4 regions of the Gardnerella vaginalis ATCC 14018 genome follow, and region 2 is predicted to be linked to each of the others. Evidence: riboswitches for the same ligand, from Rfam matches in the RefSeq annotation. Region 2 holds a riboswitch; each other region holds the start of a gene.
What was found. Region 2 has a riboswitch for thiamine pyrophosphate ahead of GAVG_RS02825 (ABC transporter permease). Riboswitches for the same ligand answer to the same signal wherever they lie in the genome.
Positions count from the first base shown of each region.

Region 1: linked by a shared signal. The riboswitch ahead of thiC (phosphomethylpyrimidine synthase ThiC) and the one ahead of GAVG_RS02825 (ABC transporter permease) in region 2 are both predicted to bind thiamine pyrophosphate.
Region 3: linked by a shared signal. The riboswitch ahead of thiM (hydroxyethylthiazole kinase) and the one ahead of GAVG_RS02825 (ABC transporter permease) in region 2 are both predicted to bind thiamine pyrophosphate.
Region 4: linked by a shared signal. The riboswitch ahead of thiM (hydroxyethylthiazole kinase) and the one ahead of GAVG_RS02825 (ABC transporter permease) in region 2 are both predicted to bind thiamine pyrophosphate.

Region 1 is NZ_AP012332.1:640,915-644,063, reverse strand. It holds gene GAVG_RS02410 (methionine ABC transporter ATP-binding protein) at 1-295, shown strand, start outside; gene GAVG_RS02405 (methionine ABC transporter permease) at 298-981, shown strand; TPP riboswitch at 1,153-1,260, shown strand; gene thiC (phosphomethylpyrimidine synthase ThiC) at 1,257-3,149, shown strand, end outside.
Region 2 is NZ_AP012332.1:747,082-750,230, forward strand. It holds gene GAVG_RS02820 (ABC transporter substrate-binding protein) at 14-1,018, opposite strand; gene GAVG_RS02825 (ABC transporter permease) at 1,206-2,003, opposite strand; TPP riboswitch at 1,994-2,096, opposite strand; gene eno (phosphopyruvate hydratase) at 2,245-3,149, shown strand, end outside.
Region 3 is NZ_AP012332.1:100,822-103,970, forward strand. It holds rRNA gene GAVG_RS00395 (23S ribosomal RNA) at 1-584, shown strand, start outside; rRNA gene rrf (5S ribosomal RNA) at 750-866, shown strand; TPP riboswitch at 1,183-1,275, shown strand; gene thiM (hydroxyethylthiazole kinase) at 1,263-2,780, shown strand; gene GAVG_RS00410 (bifunctional hydroxymethylpyrimidine kinase/phosphomethylpyrimidine kinase) at 2,786-3,149, shown strand, end outside.
Region 4 is NZ_AP012332.1:543,378-546,526, forward strand. It holds gene GAVG_RS02035 (ATP-binding cassette domain-containing protein) at 1-16, shown strand, start outside; tRNA gene GAVG_RS02040 (tRNA-Arg) at 32-104, opposite strand; gene thiM (hydroxyethylthiazole kinase) at 184-1,725, opposite strand; TPP riboswitch at 1,713-1,805, opposite strand; gene GAVG_RS02055 (hypothetical protein) at 2,366-2,992, shown strand; gene GAVG_RS02060 (tryptophan transporter) at 3,114-3,149, shown strand, end outside.

The sequences.
Region 1 (3,149 bases), 110 kb from region 2:
ACAAATACTTGACTTGCTTAGAAGAATCAACCGAGATCTTAACGTAACACTGGTTATTATTACTCACTCGTTAGCAGTAGCAAGAAATATTTGCGATAGGGTTGCTATGATTGACGGCGGAAAAATCGTAGAGATCGGTGACACTTCAACACTTTTCAAAAATCCTCAAAGCAATATTTTAAAAACGCTTATTGCAGACGAACATGTTGAAAACCATAGGGGAACTAAATCCAATAATAGTAATTCCGAAAATGGAATAACCACTAATAGCGCAACAAACAATGGGGTGAAATAAAAATGCCAGAAAATATTTCACAATTTATAGACGAATATGGAGAACTACTTATTGAAGGCACAAAAGATACAATATCTATGACTTCAATATCTACACTATTCGCATACGTAATAGGATTACCAATAGGAGTTCTTCTTATAACAAGCGCAAAACAAGGAATACGTCCTAACTCATATTTGAATGCGGTTTTAGGTTGGATTGTAAATATTGTTCGCTCAATACCGTTTATAATCCTACTTGTTGCAATAATTCCACTTACTAGACTTATTGTTGGAACGTCTTTGGGAGTTTCTGGCGCTATTGTTCCTCTTGTTTTAACAGCTGCACCATTCGTAGCGCGAATTGTTGAGCAATCTCTTGCAGAAGTTGATGGAAGTCTTATAGAAGCTGCACAAAGTTTTGGCGCAAGCAATACGCAAATAGTATTCAAAGTATTGCTTTTTGAAAGCTTGCCTTCATTAATTCGTGGAGCGGCATTGACTTTCATTACACTTTTTGGATTCTCTGCAATGGCTGGAACTGTTGGCGCAGGCGGTCTAGGAGATATTGCAATTCGCTACGGATATCAGCGTTACCAATACGATGTTATGAGTGTTGCTGTTATTTTCTGTATTCTTCTTGTGCAAGTAGTACAAACTGTTGGAGATTTAATATCCAATAAAATCAACCATCATGAACGTCGATAATATCCAATAAAAAGTCACAAATAAAAAAGTCACAAATAAAATCCTAGTAGCGTAAGATACAGTAAAATCTATTAATCGCTTCTAGGATTTTCTATTTATCAAATGATCAACCATTCAACATGCCTACGATTTATTAAAAAGATACCAAATAATGTAGAATGTCTGAGTCACAACATTTTGCAGGGGTGCTTTCTTTTTAAAGAAGGCTGAGATAGGTGAAAAACCTGACCCTTCGAACCTGTTAGTTAATACAACGTAGGGAGCAACGATTAAGTATGACCTCAAACTATCCATACGCATCAATGCGTGACCAGTTCAACCTAAACACATGTTTTATTGCAAATCCTAAACTATGCAAAAGTCGCGCACTCACGGATATAGTTGACGACTCTTTACGCGCAGGATCAACATTTATAAGGCTTAATTGTGCGGATGAAAGCGCAAAAGAAATCACATCAATCGCACGAGATATTGCACAAATCATAGAAGATAACGATAAATGTGATTCAGTAACTTTCGTAATAGACGGAAGAGTTGACGTTGTCTGGCAGGCAAGAAATCAAGGAATTAAAGTCGATGGAGTTCATCTTGCGCAAAGCGACATGGAACCTAAAGAAGCACGAGCACTTTTGGGAGAAGACGCAATAATAGGCTTGTCCGTAGAAACAGAAAGTCTTGTTAAGGTTATTAATGAACTTCCTGATGGCTGCATTGATTATATTTGTGTAACGGCAATGCGTAATCCAGAAGATGGTTGCGAAAACATTACTCCAACTTATGAATTAGAACCAAATCACACTATTTTAGATGTAGCAAAGATTAATACTATTTGCTCAGCAAGCGATTTTCCAGTACTTGTTGGAGGAAGAACATCTTTAGAAGATGTTGACATGATTGCTCGCAGTAAGGCTGCAGGATTGTTTGTATCTGAAGCATTGTACGCAAGCGAAACACCAGAATCCACTATGAGTGAATTCGTGGAACGCTTTACGCACATTCGCGGCAATCAAAAGCACGGTTATGCAAAACGCGTTATAGTTCAGGAAAAAGCTGATGAGAAAGCTAACAATACGCCAAAGTTCATTAATGCTAAAGAAGCAAAAGATGCTGCAAAATTAGCAAAGCAACAGCGCGTTGATATTGCTTCTCGCGGATGTACTCAGAGGGACAAAGCTCATATTCGTAAAACTACGCCAGTTCACTTTGAATATGAATATGGTTCTTACGATTTGGAAGTTCCTTATACAGAAATTAAGCTTTCTGATACTCCAGGCGTTGGCCCTAACCCACCATTTAAGGATTACAACACAGAGGGACCTAAGTGCGATCCTAAGGAAGGCTTGGCTCCACTTCGTCTTGATTGGATTAGAGATCGTGGCGATGTTGTTGAATATGAAGGTCGTAGTCGAAATCTTCAAGATGACGGCAAGCGAGCTATTAAGCGCGGTAAAGCTTCAAAAGAGTGGCGTGGTCGCACTCATAAGCCAATGAAGGCTGCAGATCATCCTATTACCCAAATGTGGTACGCGCGTCATGGAATTATCACTCCAGAAATGCAGTATGTTGCTACTCGCGAAAATTGCGATGTGGAACTTGTTCGCTCTGAAGTTGCATCTGGTCGCGCTGTGATTCCTTGCAATATCAACCACCCTGAAGCAGAACCTATGATTATTGGTTCTCGCTTCTTAACTAAGCTCAATGCCAACATGGGTAATTCTGCTGTAACATCTTCTATTGACGAAGAAGTAGAAAAACTTACGTGGGCTACTAAGTGGGGTGCAGATACCGTTATGGATCTTTCCACAGGTAACGATATTCACACAACTCGCGAGTGGATTTTGCGTAACTCCCCTGTTCCGATTGGTACCGTGCCAATGTATCAAGCTTTGGAAAAAGTTGAGGATGATGCTTCTAAGCTCAGCTGGGAGCTTTTCCGCGACACTGTTATTGAACAGTGCGAGCAAGGCGTTGACTACATGACTATTCACGCAGGCGTACTTCTTCGCTACGTGCCTCTTACTGCAAACCGCGTAACTGGTATTGTTTCTCGAGGCGGATCCATTATGGCTGAATGGTGCTTGCAACACCATCAAGAAAGCTTCTTATACACTCACTTCGAAGAATTATGTGAGATTTTCGCCAAGTACGATGTTGCATTCTCTTTGGGA
Region 2 (3,149 bases):
TTAAAGGTTTAGGTTACTTGCTGCAATCCATTACGGAATCATCCAAGTTTGTTGGAGCTTGCTTAATTAAACCATATTTTACGTATTCTTTTGCCTGAACCTTCATCATTTCTAAGCCTTTCTTATCGATTGGCTTAATTGTTGGATTATCGAATTTTTCAATCTGCTTAATGATTGTGTCGCTTGCTCCAAGTTGCTTATAAGCATTCCCGATAACATTCTTTTCTTTATGTGACTTATTAGCTTCGCGAACAAGAGCATTATACATTTTTTTAACGAGCTCAGGATGCTTCTTAGCAAATTTTCTAGAAACAATGTGAATGGTAACATTCATGTTGCCATACTTTTTAGCGTTAACAAGTAATTTTGACCCAGGGGTTGTCATCGCTGCAGCAAGATTCTGATCGAATGAGGAAATTGCATCAATCTGTCCAGATGTAAATGCTGCCTGGAAGTTCTTAGGGCTCATCTCTACTTTATGCACTTTAGAAACGTCTAATCCGCTTTTATCGAATGCGCGGTGAAGCATGTAATCGCCAGTATCACCGTTGTGAATAATAGCAACTTTCTTTCCATATAAGTCTTTTAGTGTTTTTGCGCCGCTTTTTGCGGATGCAACGATTCCTTGAGAATCACCATTGTAATATTCGAGCGCAAATGCAACCCAAGGTTGACCTTCTGCAATCAAATCAATAAATCGTCCAGTTCCAGTAGTTGTTGCATCAGCGCTTCCGCTCATAACTGCGGTAAGACCATCAACTGGAGTGTATGGTCCAGTATAGGTGACTTTTGCTTTTCCAAATTCTTCCTGAAGGAATTTTTCATTTTTTAACGTTGTTAAATAGTTTGCTGTAGAAAGATAAGCAACCCTCATTATTCCCGTATCTTTGCTAGAAGATTGGGAGTTATTTGCAGGTTTTTGAGCTCCGCCGCAAGATGCAAGAGCGATAGTTGCGCAAAAAGCGCATATTGCTGCAATAGAGCGTTTGCTAGCAATTTGTATTTTGAAATTAGCCATGATTTGGCTCCTTTACCTTTATTTTGTGTTTTTCTTATTTGGTTTATTTGGTTGTTGATTAAATTTTGTTGATTAAATTTTTATAAAAATTGACTTATTTTTAAAAGTATCGTTAAAAGTATCTCTAAAATTCACAGAGGATTTTATAAATTCTTTATTTACGTGAATTTCTAAAATCAACTCTTTGTTAAGATTCTCTATTTACTCTACGTTCTGGCATAAGCCAATATTCGAATATGTTTGCAGTAACTTCTGATCCAAGTCCTGCAATCGCATATAAAATAATGCATGCCATCATTTGATCTGGTCTAAAGAATTGTTGAGCTCTAGAAAGAATATATCCGATTCCTATTGAAGAATTAACTGTTTCACAAGTAACTAAAGCAACCCATGCTACGGAAATTGAAAATCGCAATCCTGTCATAAAATTAGCTAGTGTTCCTCGCATAAAAATTGTTGTAAAAACAGTCGATTTTTTAACGTTATAAGCCTTTGCAAGTTCTATTAGTTTAGGGTCAATGTTCCTTACTCCATCTCGAATATTGACATACATTGGTCCAAAAACACCAAGCGCTATAAGCATTATTTTCATCATTTCGTCCACACCGAGAAAAATGATCAATAAAGGTGCTAATGCTGGGAATGGGATGGATCTGAGCATATGACTTGGTTTATTTATTACTGATTCTCCTATTTTGCTTCCGCCAGAAATGATTCCAGATGGCAAAGCAAAAGCAATTCCTAAAAGAAGACCAGCTACAACTCTAAATATGCTTATTGCAAGAGACGGTAGTAATATTCCTTCGTTGTTTAAGTCAACAAATGCTTTTATTACCTCGATTGGAGATGGCAAAGCGCGATTTTCGGCAGGAGTTAAGGTTATTAAAAACCATAAAAAAAGAATCGCTATAGTAGAAAGCCAAGCTTTTAAAGAAATAAAAGCTTTATGATGCAGTTTTGCAATCGCGCTAAAAAGGTTATTCATAACGACATTCCCTTCGATAGTTTTAGCTATATCAGGTTCGACGGGTATAATCTCAGCAATTACAATTAAATAATTGCACCCCGTGTCAGTTTGTTATTATCGTATAAAGGCATGGACAAATCGCGAAACGCTTAGATTATATAGGCTTGTATCTTTAACGACTTACGCTACGAAATAACGTCCATAAAACGCATTAATCTTGAATATGTTACACAACCAACAAAATGAATAAGGAGTAGTTGTGGCAGCTATTGAAAGCGTATATGCACGCGAAATTTTGGATTCTCGTGGAAATCCTACCGTTCAGGTTTATTTGGAGACCGAAGATGGCGCTCAGGGTATTGGCTTAGTGCCTTCTGGTGCTTCGACTGGTGAGGCTGAGGCTTGGGAGCGTCGTGATGGCGACAAGTCCCGTTATCAGGGCAAGGGTACTTTGGAAGCAGTTAAGGCTGTTAATGAAGTAATTGCTCCAAAGGTTATTGGCATGGATGCCTCTGACCAGCGTGCTCTTGATGAAACCATGATTGAGCTTGATGGCACTCCAAACAAGGGTAAGCTTGGCGCAAATGCTATTCTTGGCGTTTCTCTTGCTGCTCTTTATGCAGCTGCTGAATCTGCAGAGCTTCCATTGTATCGTTACATCGGCGGAACTAACGGACATATTCTTCCAGTTCCAAACATGAACATCATGAACGGTGGCGCTCACGCTGATTTTGCAACTGATATTCAGGAATACATGATTTCTCCATACGGTTTCGCAACTTACAGCGATGCTTTGCGCGCTGGTGTTGAGGTTTATCACACCTTAAAGAACGTTTTGAAGAAGGAAGGCTTGGCTACTGGTCTTGGTGACGAAGGTGGCTTCGCTCCAAAGATGAAGTCCAACGAAGATTCCTTGAAGTACATCATGGATGCAATCGAAGCTGCAGGTTACGAGCCAGGAAAGCAGATTGGTATTTCCCTCGATGTTGCTTCTTCTGAGTTCTACAACAAGGAAACTGGCAAGTATCGTTTCGACGGCGAAGAGCGCGAATCTGCTTACATGCTTGATTATTACGAGAAGCTCATCAACGAGTATCCAATCGTTTCCATCGAAGATCCATTCCAGGAAGAAGGCTGGGATGATTGGGCAGCAATCACCAAGCG
Region 3 (3,149 bases), 650 kb from region 2:
GGGTGTTGAGTGTAATCGCACAAGCGGGCTTGACTGTGAGACTGACGGGTCGAGCAGGGACGAAAGTCGGAGATAGTGATCCGGTGCCGGCGTACGGACGTGGCATCGCTCAACGGATAAAAGGTACCCCGGGGATAACAGGCTGATCATTCCCAAGAGTCCATATCGACGGGATGGTTTGGCACCTCGATGTCGGCTCGTCGCATCCTGGGGCTGGAGCAGGTCCCAAGGGTTCGGCTGTTCGCCGATTAAAGCGGCACGCGAGCTGGGTTCAGAACGTCGTGAGACAGTTTGGTCTCTATCCTCTGCGCTCGTTGGAATGTTGAGGAGACCTGCCCATAGTACGAGAGGACCTGGGTGGACGAACCTCTGGTATGCCGGTCGTCACGCCAGTGGCGCTGCCGGTTAGCTACGTTTGGAAGGGATAACCGCTGAAAGCATCTAAGCGGGAAGCCTGCTCCAAGATTAGCATTCCTTGCACTTTGTGTGTGAGCCCCCATGTAGAACACGTGGTTGATAGGCTGGATGTGGAAGCCCTGTAAGGGGTGGAGCTGACCAGTACTAATGGGCGATTGTGATACTACTTGTATTGCTTATCGTTTAATTCTCTTAGATAGTATGGAGTGTTAGACGGTCATTTTATGGTTAAGTTGTTGATTTTGATGATTGTTTTTCTGTTGCTCGCGTTCATGTCCGGTTCCCAAACCGCCAATTTGCCGCTCGTTTAAAGCGAGTGTATAATCTAGTTTTGCGGTGGTCATGGCTCAGGTGAGACGCCCGGTCCCATTCCGAACCCGGAAGCTAAGGCCTGACACGGTGAGGGTACTGCACTCGATAGGGTGTGGGAGACTAGCACGCTGCCGCATTATTCTTTCTAGCGGGGAACTTGATTGTTCCCCGCTTTTTTATTATTTAAGTTTAGGTTATCGTTCGCGCGCACGATTCACGCGCTTACTGTAGTGCGATTGTACTTGATTTACGTCGTGTCGTTATACAAACGCACTACATGGAAGGTCCTCGTTCGCGCGGTCTAAGCGCGCTCACGTCTTCGCCGCCGTAGAAGCACACCGTGCTTCTACGCTAAGCGGCTCAGCGCTCCGAATTACCTTTTCGCGCTACGCTCTAAGCGAAAAGGCAGGTCGGAGCGCATATAAATAACGTCATAACGAACATATATAGTCAAACATAGGTTCGGGGTGCGCATAAGCGCTGAGATTATACCCGTTGAACCTGATCTAGTTAGTACTAGCGAAGGGAAAATCATGACTACTGTGTCGTGCTCTAAAAATAGTGAATTCTCAACTAATGCTCGTTGCAAGCAATTCGTTCAAGATGTACGTGAATGCATCGAAGCTTTGCGCGCAAAAAATCCACTAACACATTGCGTAACGAATAATGTTGTTCAAGAAATAACGGCAAACGTTCTGCTAGCTGCTGGTGCATCGCCAGCAATGGTCGTAGATGCAGAAGAAGCTGAAGTCTTTGCTCAAATCGCATCTGGTGTATTAGTAAACATTGGAACGTACAGGCCAGTAGACAAAGAATCTATGGATGCTGCGATTCGCGGAGCTGTAAAAGCGCACACTCCATGGGTTCTTGACCCAGTTGCAGTTGGCGGTTTAGCTCCACGCACGCAATACGCGCGCGAAATTGTTAAAAGTCATCCTGCTGTAATTCGTGCCAACGCTTCCGAAATCTTAGGCTTAGCTGGAGAAGAAAGCGGCGGTAAAGGCGTAGACGCTGGAGATTCCGTTGATTCGGCAGTTGCAGCAGCTAAGAAGCTAGTTAAACGCTACGGCTCGGTAGTGGCTATTTCTGGCGAAAAAGACGCTATTTATGGTCATGGATGCTCGGCACGAGTTTCTGGCGGCCACGAAATAATGACGAAAGTAGTCGGCACGGGCTGCTCTCTTGGCGCGTTGGTGGCAGCATACGTTGGAGCAAATCGAAATCGACCTTTTGCAGCAACAGTTGCCGCGCACGTACACGCTGCTGCAGCAGGAACTTGGGCAGCGCAACGCTCAACATTGCCAGGGTCATTTAGAAAATTATGGATGGATGCGCTTATGGATTTGAGCGCAGACGAGATGCTGAAATTAGCGAATATTGAATTTGAACTCGATCCTGTTGATTGGTCTTTATACTTTATAACAGACCCAAAGATGAGTGATCGAGCCGAAGAAGATATTGCAGTTGATTGCGTTAAAGGCGGAGCAAGCGTAGTCCAATTGCGCGATAAGTACGCAAATAGCGAAACTTTTAACAATAAAGCTCAAAGCCTGCGAGACAAAATGCTTGCTAATGGTTGCGGAGACGTGCCGATTTTTGTTGACGATCGTATAGATTGCGCTAAAAGCTTAGGGTTCAACTTGCATGTTGGTCAAACAGACACGCCTTATATTGAAGCGCGTAAGTCTATTCCTGCAGAGTGGATGGTTGGACTTTCTATAGAAAAGTTAGAACAGTTAGATTACGTTTATAACGAATGTGCTAAAGAAAATGTGGCATTGCCTGATGTTATTGGAATAGGCCCAATTTGGCCTACTGCCACTAAGCCAGACGCTGCTCCTGCTTTAGGAGTTGAAGGAGTAGAAAAGATTGCTAAACGCGCTAAAGAACTCGGCATTAGCACTCTAGGAATCGGCGGAGTTAATGAAAATACCGTGTTTCCTATTAAAAGCACTTCAATAGATGGTTTATGCGTAGTATCTGCTCTAATGCTTGCGCAAAATCCTTGCGAAGAAGCACACAAATTACGCGATGCCATTACAAAGGAATAAAAATAATGAATAATCAATTTTCGCAAACTCAAGCACCTTTGCAATCAATTTCTAAATTATATGATTCAAGTCTAAGGCCATCTTCCCTACCTTCTTTAGAAGAGCCAATTATTCCGCGAGTGCTAAGCATTGCTGGAACTGATCCAACAGGCGGAGCTGGAATTCAAGCTGATCTAAAATCAATCACAGCATCTCATGGATTTGCAATGTGTGTAACAACTAATTTGGTTGCTCAAAACACTTGCGGTGTGCGCGAAGTTTATACTCCTCCAACCGACTTTTTGCAAGCGCAACTAGAAGCAGTATTTGATGACGTAACTATTGATGCTGTAAAAATCGGCATGCTTGGAGACAAATCATATATTAGCC
Region 4 (3,149 bases), 200 kb from region 2:
TCTTGGAGGAAATTAATACTAACATACAATGTGGGCTTAATGGGATTCGAACCCACGACCTTCTGCTCCGGAGGCAGACGCTCTATCCACTGAGCTACAAGCCCGCAACTTGTGAAAGTATACACGTTGCTAGGGATTGAAAGTATACGCTATTAGCCAATCTTTGTGACTTTAATGCATACTTTAGCGAGTTATTACGCTTTTAAGATCGCTTGCTACTTTTTTAGGATCTTCAGCGCACATGAGAGCAGATACAGTGCATACTCCATCAATGCTTAGGTCTTTGATTGGAAAAACGGTGTTTTCGTGTATTCCACCAATCGCTAGAGTTTTTACACCCATGCTGTGTGCTACTTTTGCTACTTCATTTACGCCTTCAACTCCAAGAGGAGGAACATCATGCGCCTTAGTATTTGTGGCAAATGCAGCTCCGATTCCTATAACATCAGGAAGTGGAGTATCGTTCTCTTTGCACTCTTTATATGCTTTTTCCATTAGGTCTACTCTTGCGCAAGAAAGTCCAATCATCCATTCGGCTGGCATGGATTTACGTGCTGTAACGAAAGGCGTATCTTTTTGACCAATATGCAGGTTGAATCCCAGTTTTGCTGCGGTGTCAACGTGATCGTCTATGAAAATCGGTATATCTCCATGTTTTGCTTTTATAAGTGTTTTGCGTAACTTTATGGCTTTTTCTGATATTTCAGTATCGTTGGAGTATTTATCTCGCAATTGAACTACTGTCACTCCGCCATCTATGGATTCTACTGCAACTTGTTCTTCGCTACGGTTTCCCATTCGTGGATCTGTGACTAGGTAAAGCGTCCAATCTGTTGGTTCTATGCTAAATTCAATGTTTGTTAGTTCAAACATGTTGTTTACACTTAATGTTTGCAATGCGTCGATCCACAGTGTTTTGAATGTTCCTGGTGCGGTTGTTTGTCTTGCTGCAAACGTTCCAGCTGCTGCAGCGTGCACGTGTGCAGCCACTGTTGCTGCCACTGGGCGCTCTGGGTTTGCACCCACATATGCCGCCACTAATGATCCAAGAGCGCACCCAGTTCCTACAACTTTTGTCATAGCCTTGTGTCCGCCAGTTATTCGCACTAGGCATCCGTGACCGTATACCGCGTCTTTTTCTCCAGATATTGATATTACAGATCCGTATTCTTTTGCCAGTTTTTTGGCTGCTTCTAGCGCGGAGTTTACTGGATCTTGCGCATCTACGCCTTTCATCTGACTGTTTTGCCCAACTAAAGCTAATATTTCGCTTGCGTTCGCTCGTATTACTGTTGGGTTTCGTTTTACTATTTCTCTTACAAATTTTGTTCTAGTGGTTAATTCGTCTACTCCAACTCCAACTGGATCTAGTACCCAAGGAGTTTGTGTTTCTTCGCAAGTTTCTATTGCTTTGCGTATGGCTTTGCCTTTTATCTCTTCGAATGTTCCAACATTTACTAGAACGCCTGACGCTATTTTTGCAATGCCTGCTGCTTCATCTGGGTCGCATACCATTATTGGCGTAGCTCCTGCGGAAAGTAGTACATTTGCTGTTATTTCTTGAACAATATTGTTTGTTATGCAATGAGTTAGTGGCTTCTTTGCTCTCACTCTTTCTATGCATGATCTAACGTCATTTAGAAACATTCGTCTTCTTGCGCGAACGCTAAAACTTGTATCTATATTTGTATCTATATTTGCATTTGATTCGTTTAATTCTTCCATGATTTTCCCTTCGCTAGCACTACCTAGATCAGGTTTAACGGGTGTAATCTCAGCGTTTTTACGCACCCCGAACCGACTTTGACTATATCGTTTGTGTATGACGTTTGGCTATGTAATATTTTATTTCGCGCGTTTTGCGTTGTTTCGCTTGAAATTTCGGGGATGATTGAAGATTATTGTTTTGGATTTTATAAAATTTTTCCATTAATTTTTTATTTTTGTTTGCATTTGTACTTTTATAGTGTTAGCATCAAACACAACACAAACGGATATCGTAAATTTTACGATTTACGATTTTGGATTTGTGATTGACCACATTAAGCGTTTAGCTTTGCAGCTAAGTATTAAGGAGGCGGCTATCATGCGTAACATGAATGCTCAAGCTCGCGATACTTTTGATGCTGCTCGTATGTGGTGGTGGCAGACTTCTCTTTGGCGTAGTTTACTCTAAAGCTTTAGAAGCTGCTTGTTTAGGCTTGTAAAAGACCTCTAGGGTAAACCTGGAGGTCTTTTTTATATCTCCAGAAAGCCAAATCTATTTGGATTAATTTTACGTCTAAAACAAATCTATAAACATAAAAAACAATTAAAAAATTGTTTAAAACAATCAACATAAAAATCTACATAAAAGGAGAAAATCATGGCTCAGGAAATTAATGAAACTAAGCAGGAAACCTCATTTACTTCTGCTGAATCTAGTGTTAATCAGGCTTCGGATTTACTTAAAGGTGTAAATGTTAAAAAGCATGCTTTAGATATTACGTCTTTGGTGTTGGTGGCTGTTCTTTTTGCAGCAGGATGTATTCTTGACTTTACAGTTGCAAAAGCGCTTTCGATTGGAAATATTCAGCCAGAGTTTGTAATTGCATCGTTCTGCCTTGCGATTTTGTTGGTTCGTCCAAATGTTATTCAGGGTGCGATTATTGGTGCTTTGGCTGCGACTTTAATTCAATTTAACACTTCAATTCCTGGTCTTGAATACGCTTGCGATATTCCAGCAGCAATTATTATGACTTTGATGTTGATGGGTTATTTAAAGGCTTTTCCTAAGGATGCTGCTAGAAAGTTCAGTGTTTTCCCATTAATTTCTTCCTTTATTGCAACTGTTATTTCTGGAATGATTTTTGCAACAATCGCATCTTTCTTTATTCTTCACTCTCCAAACACTGTTCTTGTTATGCTTCCAATCATTTTGGGTACTGCTGTGTTTAATGCTGTTGTTGTTGAAGTTCTTTACACTCCAATTCGACTCGTTCTACACAAGTAAATCAGAATTGAAAAATAATTAAACAAATTAATTTAAATCAATATAAATTAATATCAAAACATATATAAATAACAAAAGTCGATAATTAAAACTTGATTATCGCAACTTAAAGGAGAAGATTATGAATCAGGAAATTAACGAACATGAAGGTAATATG